One region of the Viridibacillus sp. FSL E2-0187 genome, then DNA from elsewhere that is predicted to be linked to it. Evidence: a T-box and tRNA genes for the amino acid it is inferred to sense, from the RefSeq annotation. Region 1 holds a T-box; the other regions hold tRNA genes.
The links. The T-box of region 1 lies ahead of alaS (alanine--tRNA ligase). A T-box ahead of a tRNA ligase gene usually reads a tRNA of that ligase, here a tRNA-Ala.
Positions count from the first base shown of each region.

Region 2: it has a tRNA-Ala gene. The T-box ahead of alaS (alanine--tRNA ligase) is inferred to sense a tRNA for this amino acid. The anticodon was not compared.
Region 3: it has a tRNA-Ala gene. The T-box ahead of alaS (alanine--tRNA ligase) is inferred to sense a tRNA for this amino acid. The anticodon was not compared.

Region 1 covers NZ_JBBOVG010000001.1:816,508-821,352, forward strand. Annotated here, with positions in the region: gene MHH85_RS03870 (tetratricopeptide repeat protein) at 1-97, shown strand, start outside; gene recD2 (SF1B family DNA helicase RecD2) at 114-2,585, shown strand; T-box leader at 2,677-2,891, shown strand; gene alaS (alanine--tRNA ligase) at 2,936-4,845, shown strand, end outside.
Region 2 covers NZ_JBBOVG010000001.1:188,462-193,306, reverse strand. Annotated here, with positions in the region: rRNA gene MHH85_RS00815 (23S ribosomal RNA) at 1-1,392, opposite strand, end outside; tRNA gene MHH85_RS00810 (tRNA-Ala) at 1,489-1,564, opposite strand; tRNA gene MHH85_RS00805 (tRNA-Ile) at 1,577-1,653, opposite strand; rRNA gene MHH85_RS00800 (16S ribosomal RNA) at 1,750-3,302, opposite strand; gene MHH85_RS00795 (nucleotidyltransferase-like protein) at 3,663-4,538, opposite strand; gene MHH85_RS00790 (YgzB family protein) at 4,679-4,845, shown strand, end outside.
Region 3 covers NZ_JBBOVG010000002.1:296,492-301,336, reverse strand. Annotated here, with positions in the region: rRNA gene MHH85_RS20635 (23S ribosomal RNA) at 1-2,604, opposite strand, end outside; tRNA gene MHH85_RS20630 (tRNA-Ala) at 2,701-2,776, opposite strand; tRNA gene MHH85_RS20625 (tRNA-Ile) at 2,789-2,865, opposite strand; rRNA gene MHH85_RS20620 (16S ribosomal RNA) at 2,962-4,514, opposite strand; tRNA gene MHH85_RS20615 (tRNA-Ala) at 4,662-4,737, opposite strand; tRNA gene MHH85_RS20610 (tRNA-Pro) at 4,757-4,833, opposite strand; tRNA gene MHH85_RS20605 (tRNA-Arg) at 4,838-4,845, opposite strand, start outside.

The DNA of each region.
Region 1 (4,845 bases):
AGATGCTTTGTATCATTTAAAACAAGCATTTACATTACAACCTGAGTTTGAACAAGCGCGTTATATCCACGATATGATTGCTATGAAGCAACAATAAAAAGGAGGGGACAGCGTTGACTGAAAATGTATCAGTGTTTCAAGAAGAACAGCTATTTATAGTCGGTCGGCCTGTCGTCTCTATCTTCCATAATCCTCAGAATTTATTTTCCATCATTAAGTTGAAAATCCAAGAAACGAATACGACATATCAAGAAAAAGAAATTATCGTGACAGGCTTTTTTCCATCTGTCGTTCAAGAAACGTTGTATCGTTTTACTGGACAATTGAAACAGCATCCTAAATACGGCATACAATTTCAAGCTAATACTTTTGTTAAAGAGATTCCTGGTACTGAACAAGGTGTCGTACATTACTTGTCGAGTGATTTATTCCCAGGGATAGGTCATAAAACGGCTGAGACAATCGTTAAAAAGCTAGGGAAAGACGCCATTAAAATTATTATTAATAATCCGGATGCACTTGATGAAATTCCAAGGCTTACAGAAGATAAAAAAGAGACATTACGCTCCGTACTAGAGCAAAATCTAGGATTGGATCGTATTATGATCCAATTAAATGATTGGGGCTTTGGCCCACAACTAGCAGTGCGTATATACCAAATGTATGAAAATGAAACAATCCAACTTTTAACAGAGAATCCTTACAGACTTATTGAAGAAGTTGAAGGTGTAGGTTTTCAACGTGCCGATGAATTAGGAGCTAAACTACATATTACAGGGGACCATCCAGATCGTATTAAAGCTGCTGTGTTACACCTATTAAATGCAGGTGCTCTGTCAGAGGGGCATGTATATATGGAAGCGAAGGATATTCTGCCACAAGCGAAAAGCCTACTTGAAATGAGTCAGGCATATGAAATTCCTTTTGAGGCGATTTCAAAAGCCTGTATCGAGCTTCGCGAGGACAGTAAAATTTGTGGTGAAGAAACACGCCTCTATATGCCGTCTTTGTATTTTTCTGAGATTGGTATTGCTTCTAAAATTACAGAGTTAGTTCAAAAAAATGCTGAACAATCCGCGTTCCCTACATCTGAAATCCGAAAATTTATCGGTGATGCTGAGGAACGTTTTGGTGTTTCATATGCAGAAACGCAAGTGGACGCCATTGAGAAGGCTATTAACTCAGCAGTTATGATTTTAACAGGTGGCCCTGGTACAGGGAAAACGACTGTAGTTAGAGGGATTGTAGACGTTTATGCAGAGCTTCATGGCCTAACTTTAAATCCAAAAGACTATATTGAAAAAGACGAGCCTTTTCCGATTGTATTAGTGGCGCCGACAGGAAGAGCAGCTAAGCGTCTTAGCGAATCAACTGAATTACCAGCAATGACTATTCACCGTTTGCTTGGCTTCACTGGACAAGAAAAGGAAGAGGAAACGGAGAAGGAAGTTGGAGGAAGGCTCATCATTGTCGACGAAATGTCGATGGTTGATACATGGCTCGCTCATCAGTTGTTGAAATCGTTAAATGACGATTGCCAAGTTATTTTTGTTGGTGACCAAGATCAATTGCCGCCAGTAGGTCCTGGACAAGTGCTAAAAGATTTACTTGCTTCTAAAGCAATTCCAACTGTTGAGTTAACTGATGTATATAGACAAGCAGATGGCTCATCAATTATTGAACTTGCCCATCAAATGAAAAAAGGCGAAATGCCGCAAAACATGCTTGCAAAAACATCCGATCGTTCTTTTATTCAAGCTAGCTCCGACCAAGTAGCAGATGTTATCAAACAAGTCGTATCAAGTGCTGTTAAGAAAGGCTTCTCCATTCATGATGTGCAAATTTTAGCACCTATGTATAGAGGACCTGCAGGCATTGATGCTATTAATAAAATGATTCAGGAACTTGTTAATCCGAAGAAAACTGAAAAGAGTAAGGAAATAACATTTGGTGATGTGACGTATCGTATTGGTGATAAAATTTTACAGCTTGTCAATCAACCGAATAGCAATGTCTTTAACGGTGATATGGGAGAAGTAATTAGTATTATCAAAGCTAATGAGACAATTGAGAAACAAGACTTACTTGTAGCTTCATATGATGGCATTGAAGTAACATATCAACGCGGTGATTTGAATCAGATCACACTTGCTTACTGTTGTTCAATTCATAAATCACAAGGTAGTGAATTCCAAACAGTTATTATGCCAGTAGTACGTGGTTATTCTAAAATGTTACGTAAAAACTTGTTGTATACAGGAATTACGAGGGCAAAAAACTTCCTCATTCTTTGTGGTGAAATTGATGTGTTTAAGTATGGTATGCTAAGAACGGATGATCTTCAAAGAAACACTACTTTAGCACAACGTCTTCAAATAGAAGAAGTTCTAGAGGCGGTTAAAGATTCTGTTGAGCCAGAATTGGCGCAAGTGTCAGAAACAACTAATTCAACAAATGTCGAGCCACAAGAAGAGCAACTATCGTTGGAATCACAGTCCTTGAATACTGATAATTATTTAGATATTCATCCTTTAATCGGCATGAAAGGTATAAGTCCTTATGATTTTCTTGAAGAAGAGATTTGACAGATACAAAGACCTTTTTTAAAATAAGATTGAGTCGATATTTGAAAACAATCGTATTTTCGAATATTTGTAACTAACAATATATATATCGTTTAAAACTACGAAGGATATAAGTACATTATGCAATGTGCACAGAAAGAGGTTCCTAGGCTGCAAGAACCTTCACAAATCATTTTGGAAAGCTCATCCTGAGTACAGCTAATCCCTGTCGTTTGCCGCGTTAAGGCTTAATGAAGAGACAATAGATTCAAGACCGGTCTATTGTAACTAGGGTGGTACCGCGAATTTTCAACCTTCGTCCCTTTTATAGTGGATGAAGGTTTTTTATTGTCTAAAGGAGGAATAAGCAAATGAAAACTGCAGCAGAAATTCGTCGTAAATATATTGAGTTCTTTGAAGAGAAAGGACATAAACAAGAGCCAAGTGCTCCACTTGTACCTATTAATGACCCATCATTATTATGGATCAACTCAGGTGTAGCAACATTAAAAAAATACTTTGATGGTCGTGTTATACCTGACAATCCTCGTATAGTAAATGCACAAAAGTCTATCCGTACAAACGATATCGAAAACGTAGGTAAAACAGCTCGTCACCATACATTCTTCGAAATGTTAGGGAACTTCTCAATCGGTGATTACTTCAAAAAAGAAGCTATTCACTACGCTTGGGAGTTCTTAACAGATGAAAAATGGATGGGCTTTGAACCTGAAAAACTTTCAATTACTATTCACCCTGAAGATACTGAAGCATATACAATCTGGAAAGATGAAATCGGGGTTCCTGAGGAGCGCTTAATTCGTCTTGAAGGAAACTTCTGGGATATCGGAGAAGGTCCAAGTGGTCCAAACTCAGAAATCTTCTATGACCGTGGTGAATCATACGGTGCAGACGAATCAGATCCTGAACTATATCCAGGTGGAGAAAATGAGCGTTACTTAGAAATTTGGAATCTTGTTTTCTCAGAGTTCAACCATAATCCTGATGGCACATACACGCCGCTGCCAAAACAAAATATTGATACTGGTATGGGTCTAGAACGTATGGCTTCTGTTGTGCAAAATGTACCAACAAACTTTGATACGGATTTATTTATGCCAATTATCGAGCATACTGAACGTATTTCTGGTGAAAAATATCACGTTGATGTAAACAAAGATGAAGCGTTTAAAGTAATCGCTGACCATATTCGTACTGTGGCATTTGCTATAGGTGATGGGGCACTTCCATCAAACGAAGGACGTGGCTATGTATTACGCCGTTTACTACGCCGTGCCGTACGTTACGCAAAACAATTAGGTATTGAGAAACCATTTATGTATGATTTAGTACCAACTGTTGGCGAAATTATGGTGGACTTCTATCCAGAAGTAAAAGAAAAACAAGATTTTATCCAACGTGTTATTAAAAATGAAGAAGTTCGTTTCCATGAAACATTAGACGGTGGTTTAGCTATTTTCAATGAAGTAGTTGAAACGCAAAAAGCAGCAAACTCAACTATCGTGCCAGGTAAAGATGCTTTCCGCCTTTACGATACTTATGGTTTCCCTGTTGAATTAACTGAAGAATATGCTGAAGAAGTAAATATGACTGTAGACCACGAAGGTTTTGAAAAAGAGATGGAAGCACAACGTAACCGTGCTCGTGCAGCTCGTCAAGACGTCGATTCAATGCATGTTCAATCTGAAGTATTGGCTAATCTAAACCAAGAAAGTACATTTGTCGGTTATGAAACATTAACAACACATACAAAAGTAGTTGCAATCGTAGCAAATGGACAAGAAGTGAAAGAAGCTTCTGAAGGTGAAGAAGTTTTAGTTATTCTTTCGGAAACGCCATTTTATGCAGAGTCAGGTGGTCAAATTGCAGACCATGGTACAATCTCAAATGACTCATTCACTGCGTCAATTAAAGATGTACAGAAGTCGCCGAACGGTCAAAACTTGCATACAGTTATTATAGAAACTGGAGAAATGCATATTGAAGATGAAGTTCATGCAATTGTGGATCGCGATGCTCGCAATCAAACGATTAAAAATCACACAGCGACTCACCTATTACAACGTGCATTAAAAGACACATTAGGAGATCATGTAAACCAAGCAGGTTCTTATGTAGGACCAGATCGTTTACGATTTGACTTCTCTCATTTCGGTCAAGTAACAAAAGAAGAGTTAGAAACAATTGAACAAATTGTGAACGAAAAAATTTGGGACGATATCGCCGTTATTATTGAAAACAAAGCAATCGATGAAGCAAA
Region 2 (4,845 bases), 630 kb from region 1:
CCCGACTAACCCTGAGCGGACGAGCCTTCCTCAGGAAACCTTAGTCATTCGGTGGACGGGATTCTCACCCGTCTTTCGCTACTCATACCGGCATTCTCACTTCTAAGCGCTCCACCAGTCCTTCCGGTCTGACTTCACAGCACTTAGAACGCTCTCCTACCACGGACATCTAAGATGTCCATCCACAGCTTCGGTGAATTGTTTAGCCCCGATACATTTTCGGCGCAGCGTCACTCGACCAGTGAGCTATTACGCACTCTTTAAATGATGGCTGCTTCTGAGCCAACATCCTGGTTGTCTAAGCAACGTCACATCCTTTTCCACTTAACAATTACTTTGGGACCTTAGCTGGTGGTCTGGGCTGTTTCCCTTTTGACTACGGATCTTATCACTCGCAGTCTGACTCCCGTGCATAAATCACTGGCATTCGGAGTTTGTCTGAATTCGGTAATCCGGGATGGACCCCTAGTTCAAACAGTGCTCTACCTCCAGGATTCTCTATCACGAGGCTAGCCCTAAAGCTATTTCGGAGAGAACCAGCTATCTCCAGGTTCGATTGGAATTTCTCCGCTACCCACACCTCATCCCCGCACTTTTCAACGTACGTGGGTTCGGGCCTCCAGTAAGTGTTACCTTACCTTCACCCTGGACATGGGTAGATCACCTGGTTTCGGGTCTACAACCACATACTCATTCGCCCTATTCAGACTCGCTTTCGCTACGGCTCCGTCTTCTAAAACTTAACCTCGCATGTAATCGTAACTCGCCGGTTCATTCTACAAAAGGCACGCTATCACCCATTAACGGGCTCTAACTACTTGTAGGCACATGGTTTCAGGATCTATTTCACTCCCCTTCCGGGGTGCTTTTCACCTTTCCCTCACGGTACTGGTTCACTATCGGTCACTAGGTAGTATTTAGCCTTGGGAGATGGTCCTCCCAGATTCCGACGGAATTTCACGTGTTCCGCCGTACTCAGGATACACTCAAGAGAGAATGAACTTTCAACTACAGGGCTGTTACCTGCTCTGGCGGGCCTTTCCAGACCGCTTCGTTTAACTCATTCCTTTGTAACTCCATATAGAGTGTCCTACAACCCCAAGAGGCAAGCCTCTTGGTTTGGGCTATTCCCGTTTCGCTCGCCGCTACTCAGGGAATCGATTTTTCTTTCTCTTCCTCCAGGTACTTAGATGTTTCAGTTCCCTGGGTCTGCCATCAAGACGCTATGTATTCACGTCAAGATACTGCTCCATTACGAACAGTGGGTTCCCCCATTCGGAAATCTCCGGATCAAAGCTCACTTACAGCTCCCCGAAGCATATCGGTGTTAGTGCCGTCCTTCTTCGGCTCCTAGTGCCAAGGCATCCGCCATGCGCCCTTAATAACTTAACCTAAAAGTTAGTTATTAAGCCTAAAAAACTTAATAATAAAAAATGTGTTACTTAATTTGCTTCAATGTCGTTTTATCCAGTTTTCAAAGAACAATATTGGTGGAGCCTAGCGGGATCGAACCGCTGACCTCCTGCGTGCAAGGCAGGCGCTCTCCCAGCTGAGCTAAGGCCCCAAAAAAGAAAAATGGTGGGCCTAAATGGACTCGAACCATCGACCTCACGCTTATCAGGCGTGCGCTCTAACCAGCTGAGCTATAGGCCCCTTTTTCGGAAAAATATAAGGTTTTTATAAACCTTCAAAACTGAACGCAAGACGTTAATCGACAGATCCAAGATCTGTTTCCGTAATTATCCTTAGAAAGGAGGTGATCCAGCCGCACCTTCCGATACGGCTACCTTGTTACGACTTCACCCCAATCATCTATCCCACCTTCGGCGGCTGGCCCCATAAAGGTTACCTCACCGACTTCGGGTGTTACAAACTCTCGTGGTGTGACGGGCGGTGTGTACAAGGCCCGGGAACGTATTCACCGTGGCATGCTGATCCACGATTACTAGCGATTCCGGCTTCATGTAGGCGAGTTGCAGCCTACAATCCGAACTGAGAACGATTTTATGAGATTAGCATACCCTCGCGAGTTAGCGACTCTTTGTATCGTCCATTGTAGCACGTGTGTAGCCCAGGTCATAAGGGGCATGATGATTTGACGTCATCCCCACCTTCCTCCGGTTTGTCACCGGCAGTCACCTTAGAGTGCCCAACTAAATGATGGCAACTAAGATCAAGGGTTGCGCTCGTTGCGGGACTTAACCCAACATCTCACGACACGAGCTGACGACAACCATGCACCACCTGTCACCAATGTCCCCGAAGGGAAAACTCTATCTCTAGAGCGGTCATTGGGATGTCAAGACCTGGTAAGGTTCTTCGCGTTGCTTCGAATTAAACCACATGCTCCACCGCTTGTGCGGGCCCCCGTCAATTCCTTTGAGTTTCAACCTTGCGGCCGTACTCCCCAGGCGGAGTGCTTAATGCGTTAGCTGCAGCACTAAGGGGCGGAAACCCCCTAACACTTAGCACTCATCGTTTACGGCGTGGACTACCAGGGTATCTAATCCTGTTTGCTCCCCACGCTTTCGCGCCTCAGTGTCAGTTACAGACCAGAAAGTCGCCTTCGCCACTGGTGTTCCTCCAAATCTCTACGCATTTCACCGCTACACTTGGAATTCCACTTTCCTCTTCTGCACTCAAGTCTCCCAGTTTCCAATGACCCTCCACGGTTGAGCCGTGGGCTTTCACATCAGACTTAAGAAACCACCTGCGCGCGCTTTACGCCCAATAAATCCGGACAACGCTTGCCACCTACGTATTACCGCGGCTGCTGGCACGTAGTTAGCCGTGGCTTTCTAATAAGGTACCGTCAAGGTACGTTCAGTTACTAACGTACTTGTTCTTCCCTTACAACAGAGTTTTACGATCCGAAAACCTTCATCACTCACGCGGCGTTGCTCCATCAGACTTTCGTCCATTGTGGAAGATTCCCTACTGCTGCCTCCCGTAGGAGTTTGGGCCGTGTCTCAGTCCCAATGTGGCCGATCACCCTCTCAGGTCGGCTATGCATCGTTGCCTTGGTAGGCCATTACCCCACCAACTAGCTAATGCACCGCGGGCCCATCTAGTAGTGACAGCCGAAACCGCCTTTCAGCATTTTGCCATGTGACAAAATGGATTATTCGGTATTAGCCCCGGTTTCCCGGAGTTATCCCAATCTACTAGGTAGGTTGCCCACGTGTTACTCACCCGTCCGCCGCTAAATCAGAAGAAGCAAGCTTCTTCATCATTCGCTCGACTTGCATGTATTAGGCACGCCGCCAGCGTTCGTCCTGAGCCAGGATCAAACTCTCCATAAAAGTAGTTTGAAAGCTCATTAGCTTTGCTAGCGTATCATCCGAAGATGATATCTATTTTTGTTTTGATCCACCAACAAGTTGATGTCCAAAAACATTTATTGATTAACGTCTTGCATGTTCAGTTTTCAAGGTTCATTTTGTTGTCTTCGTCGTTGTTGTTGTTGTTGCAGCGACTTTAATATCTTAACATCCTTCAATTTCGATGTCAACAACTTTTTTAAAAAAGTTTATCGGGTGAAAGTTTTAAGTTTTAACAACACGTCTTAGCGACAATTAATATAATACAATAATGTCGATACTCATGTCAACACTTTTTCTAAAAAAATTTGAGGCGTTTTAAACGCCTCAATTAATATACAACTAATCAACGATTTCTTCAACCTTATAATCTCTATGATATATGTTATTTCCTTTAGTCTCTACACGCTCTACAGAGATGTAACCTTTATCTATTAAGTATTCGATGAAAACTTCAAGGTTAACTGAATAGTTTTTTAGCTCCTCTTGTTCATGCAGTTCTTGAATTGTCCAAAAGTCTTTTTGAGACATTACTTCTATTACATGCGTTGCACCATCTGCAGTACGAGAATGAATAAAGAACTCACTTGCTAAGAATAATAACTCTAATCGTTTATCTAATGATTCTTCACTTGTAATAAGTTCTTCATATAATTTGTAAATGGCTGGATCAATTTGTTTTACTTGCGACCACACTGTAACCTCAGGGTACAATCCTTTATCCATTACAGCAAGACGAGCTAAATGATGCAATGATTCAACAACATGATTATAGGCATCTAAATAATTTTTCTCTTCGAAACATACTTTACCCTCTAAGTATCTTCGTATTAACTTTGCAAACTCAATACCCATTTTGATTTTCCGACCATAAAATGGGAACTCCTTAAGTTCCTTTTTTAAATTAGAGAGATACTCATTACGATCGAATAATACTTTACCAAAGAATAGCCAGTCGACTATCTTCTTATTAGTTCCTACTAATAACCATTTATTTAACTGCTTCTCCGTAATGATGTGCATAGCAGCTTTTTTATCTTTAAATGTATAATGTTTTGTAAAGACTGGTCGGTCACTTTGTCTTGTAATAATAAGAAGTATCGTATCGAATGTATCTGTTATCGGGCTTACTTCTTCCCTTTTTTCTATTAAAATTACACCTATTGTATTCGGGTGACTTGCTCGTTCTTGGTATATGGGTCGTAGTAGCTGCTCCATAATGATCCTCCTATAGTCAATAGTCAATTTACTCTGTCTTAAACGTTCGACAAAAATAATAAGATTCCTGCATAAAATTTTCACTTCATATTACGATATCATTTTGTGTTATAGTATGTTGTAGATTAGGAGGCTTACAAATGAAACCATATAAAAACAAGATAAATAAAATCCGTTCATTTGCTTTATCTCTCATATTTATTGGCTTTATCATCATGTACGGTGCCATTTTCTTCAGAGAACACCAATGGTTAGTTATTATCTTCATGACACTAGGTATCCTCTGTATTCTTGGAAGTACTTTTGT
Region 3 (4,845 bases), on a different contig from region 1:
GTACCGCTTTAATGGGCGAACAGCCCAACCCTTGGGACCGACTACAGCCCCAGGATGCGATGAGCCGACATCGAGGTGCCAAACCTCCCCGTCGATGTGGACTCTTGGGGGAGATAAGCCTGTTATCCCCGGGGTAGCTTTTATCCGTTGAGCGATGGCCCTTCCATGCGGAACCACCGGATCACTAAGCCCGTCTTTCGACCCTGCTCGACTTGTAGGTCTCGCAGTCAAGCTCCCTTATGCCTTTACACTCTACGAATGATTTCCAACCATTCTGAGGGAACCTTTGGGCGCCTCCGTTACTCTTTAGGAGGCGACCGCCCCAGTCAAACTGCCCGCCTGACACTGTCTCCTACCCCGCTAAGGGGCATGGGTTAGAAGTTCAATACATCTAGGGTAGTATCCCACCAACGCCTCCTCCGAAGCTGGCGCTCCGGAATCTCTGGCTCCTACCTATCCTGTACAAGATGTATCAAAATTCAATATCAGGCTACAGTAAAGCTCCACGGGGTCTTTCCGTCCTGTCGCGGGTAACCTGCATCTTCACAGGTACTATAATTTCACCGAGTCTCTCGTTGAGACAGTGCCCAGATCGTTACGCCTTTCGTGCGGGTCGGAACTTACCCGACAAGGAATTTCGCTACCTTAGGACCGTTATAGTTACGGCCGCCGTTTACTGGGGCTTCAATTCGCACCTTCGCTTGCGCTAAGCACTCCTCTTAACCTTCCAGCACCGGGCAGGCGTCAGCCCCTATACGTCACCTTACGGTTTTGCAGAGACCTGTGTTTTTGCTAAACAGTCGCCTGGGCCTATTCACTGCGGCTCTCTCGGGCTTTCACCCTACTAGAGCACCCCTTCTCCCGAAGTTACGGGGTCATTTTGCCGAGTTCCTTAACGAGAGTTCTCTCGCACACCTTAGGATTCTCTCCTCGACTACCTGTGTCGGTTTGCGGTACGGGCACCTTTTACCTCGCTAGAGGCTTTTCTTGGCAGTGTGAAATCAGGAACTCCGGACATACGTCCTCGTCATCACAGCTCAACGTTATAGAAATGGGATTTGCCTCATTTCACGCCTCACTGCTTGAACATGCATAACCAACAGCATGCTTACCCTATCCTACTGCGTCCCCCCATTGCTCAAATGGTAAATAGGTGGTACAGGAATATCAACCTGTTGTCCATCGCCTACGCCTATCGGCCTCGGCTTAGGTCCCGACTAACCCTGAGCGGACGAGCCTTCCTCAGGAAACCTTAGTCATTCGGTGGACGGGATTCTCACCCGTCTTTCGCTACTCATACCGGCATTCTCACTTCTAAGCGCTCCACCAGTCCTTCCGGTCTGACTTCACAGCACTTAGAACGCTCTCCTACCACGGACATCTAAGATGTCCATCCACAGCTTCGGTGAATTGTTTAGCCCCGATACATTTTCGGCGCAGCGTCACTCGACCAGTGAGCTATTACGCACTCTTTAAATGATGGCTGCTTCTGAGCCAACATCCTGGTTGTCTAAGCAACGTCACATCCTTTTCCACTTAACAATTACTTTGGGACCTTAGCTGGTGGTCTGGGCTGTTTCCCTTTTGACTACGGATCTTATCACTCGCAGTCTGACTCCCGTGCATAAATCACTGGCATTCGGAGTTTGTCTGAATTCGGTAATCCGGGATGGACCCCTAGTTCAAACAGTGCTCTACCTCCAGGATTCTCTATCACGAGGCTAGCCCTAAAGCTATTTCGGAGAGAACCAGCTATCTCCAGGTTCGATTGGAATTTCTCCGCTACCCACACCTCATCCCCGCACTTTTCAACGTACGTGGGTTCGGGCCTCCAGTAAGTGTTACCTTACCTTCACCCTGGACATGGGTAGATCACCTGGTTTCGGGTCTACAACCACATACTCATTCGCCCTATTCAGACTCGCTTTCGCTACGGCTCCGTCTTCTAAAACTTAACCTCGCATGTAATCGTAACTCGCCGGTTCATTCTACAAAAGGCACGCTATCACCCATTAACGGGCTCTAACTACTTGTAGGCACATGGTTTCAGGATCTATTTCACTCCCCTTCCGGGGTGCTTTTCACCTTTCCCTCACGGTACTGGTTCACTATCGGTCACTAGGTAGTATTTAGCCTTGGGAGATGGTCCTCCCAGATTCCGACGGAATTTCACGTGTTCCGCCGTACTCAGGATACACTCAAGAGAGAATGAACTTTCAACTACAGGGCTGTTACCTGCTCTGGCGGGCCTTTCCAGACCGCTTCGTTTAACTCATTCCTTTGTAACTCCATATAGAGTGTCCTACAACCCCAAGAGGCAAGCCTCTTGGTTTGGGCTATTCCCGTTTCGCTCGCCGCTACTCAGGGAATCGATTTTTCTTTCTCTTCCTCCAGGTACTTAGATGTTTCAGTTCCCTGGGTCTGCCATCAAGACGCTATGTATTCACGTCAAGATACTGCTCCATTACGAACAGTGGGTTCCCCCATTCGGAAATCTCCGGATCAAAGCTCACTTACAGCTCCCCGAAGCATATCGGTGTTAGTGCCGTCCTTCTTCGGCTCCTAGTGCCAAGGCATCCGCCATGCGCCCTTAATAACTTAACCTAAAAGTTAGTTATTAAGCCTAAAAAACTTAATAATAAAAAATGTGTTACTTAATTTGCTTCAATGTCGTTTTATCCAGTTTTCAAAGAACAATATTGGTGGAGCCTAGCGGGATCGAACCGCTGACCTCCTGCGTGCAAGGCAGGCGCTCTCCCAGCTGAGCTAAGGCCCCAAAAAAGAAAAATGGTGGGCCTAAATGGACTCGAACCATCGACCTCACGCTTATCAGGCGTGCGCTCTAACCAGCTGAGCTATAGGCCCCTTTTTCGGAAAAATATAAGGTTTTTATAAACCTTCAAAACTGAACGCAAGACGTTAATCGACAGATCCAAGATCTGTTTCCGTAATTATCCTTAGAAAGGAGGTGATCCAGCCGCACCTTCCGATACGGCTACCTTGTTACGACTTCACCCCAATCATCTATCCCACCTTCGGCGGCTGGCCCCATAAAGGTTACCTCACCGACTTCGGGTGTTACAAACTCTCGTGGTGTGACGGGCGGTGTGTACAAGGCCCGGGAACGTATTCACCGTGGCATGCTGATCCACGATTACTAGCGATTCCGGCTTCATGTAGGCGAGTTGCAGCCTACAATCCGAACTGAGAACGATTTTATGAGATTAGCATACCCTCGCGAGTTAGCGACTCTTTGTATCGTCCATTGTAGCACGTGTGTAGCCCAGGTCATAAGGGGCATGATGATTTGACGTCATCCCCACCTTCCTCCGGTTTGTCACCGGCAGTCACCTTAGAGTGCCCAACTAAATGATGGCAACTAAGATCAAGGGTTGCGCTCGTTGCGGGACTTAACCCAACATCTCACGACACGAGCTGACGACAACCATGCACCACCTGTCACCAATGTCCCCGAAGGGAAAACTCTATCTCTAGAGCGGTCATTGGGATGTCAAGACCTGGTAAGGTTCTTCGCGTTGCTTCGAATTAAACCACATGCTCCACCGCTTGTGCGGGCCCCCGTCAATTCCTTTGAGTTTCAACCTTGCGGCCGTACTCCCCAGGCGGAGTGCTTAATGCGTTAGCTGCAGCACTAAGGGGCGGAAACCCCCTAACACTTAGCACTCATCGTTTACGGCGTGGACTACCAGGGTATCTAATCCTGTTTGCTCCCCACGCTTTCGCGCCTCAGTGTCAGTTACAGACCAGAAAGTCGCCTTCGCCACTGGTGTTCCTCCAAATCTCTACGCATTTCACCGCTACACTTGGAATTCCACTTTCCTCTTCTGCACTCAAGTCTCCCAGTTTCCAATGACCCTCCACGGTTGAGCCGTGGGCTTTCACATCAGACTTAAGAAACCACCTGCGCGCGCTTTACGCCCAATAAATCCGGACAACGCTTGCCACCTACGTATTACCGCGGCTGCTGGCACGTAGTTAGCCGTGGCTTTCTAATAAGGTACCGTCAAGGTACGTTCAGTTACTAACGTACTTGTTCTTCCCTTACAACAGAGTTTTACGATCCGAAAACCTTCATCACTCACGCGGCGTTGCTCCATCAGACTTTCGTCCATTGTGGAAGATTCCCTACTGCTGCCTCCCGTAGGAGTTTGGGCCGTGTCTCAGTCCCAATGTGGCCGATCACCCTCTCAGGTCGGCTATGCATCGTTGCCTTGGTAGGCCATTACCCCACCAACTAGCTAATGCACCGCGGGCCCATCTAGTAGTGACAGCCGAAACCGCCTTTCAGCATTTTGCCATGTGACAAAATGGATTATTCGGTATTAGCCCCGGTTTCCCGGAGTTATCCCAATCTACTAGGTAGGTTGCCCACGTGTTACTCACCCGTCCGCCGCTAAATCAGAAGAAGCAAGCTTCTTCATCATTCGCTCGACTTGCATGTATTAGGCACGCCGCCAGCGTTCGTCCTGAGCCAGGATCAAACTCTCCATAAAAGTAGTTTGAAAGCTCATTAGCTTTGCTAGCGTATCATCCAAAGATGATATCTATTTTTGTTTTGATCCACCAACAGAGTTGATGTTCAAAAACATTTATTGATTAACGTCTTGCATGTTCAGTTTTCAAGGTTCATAAGATATATATGGTGGAGCCTAGCGGGATCGAACCGCTGACCTCCTGCGTGCAAGGCAGGCGCTCTCCCAGCTGAGCTAAGGCCCCGTGTGGGTATAAGTAATAATGGTCGGGAAGACAGGATTCGAACCTGCGACCCCTTGGTCCCAAACCAAGTGCTCTACCAAGCTGAGCTACTTCCCGTTAATGGCGCGC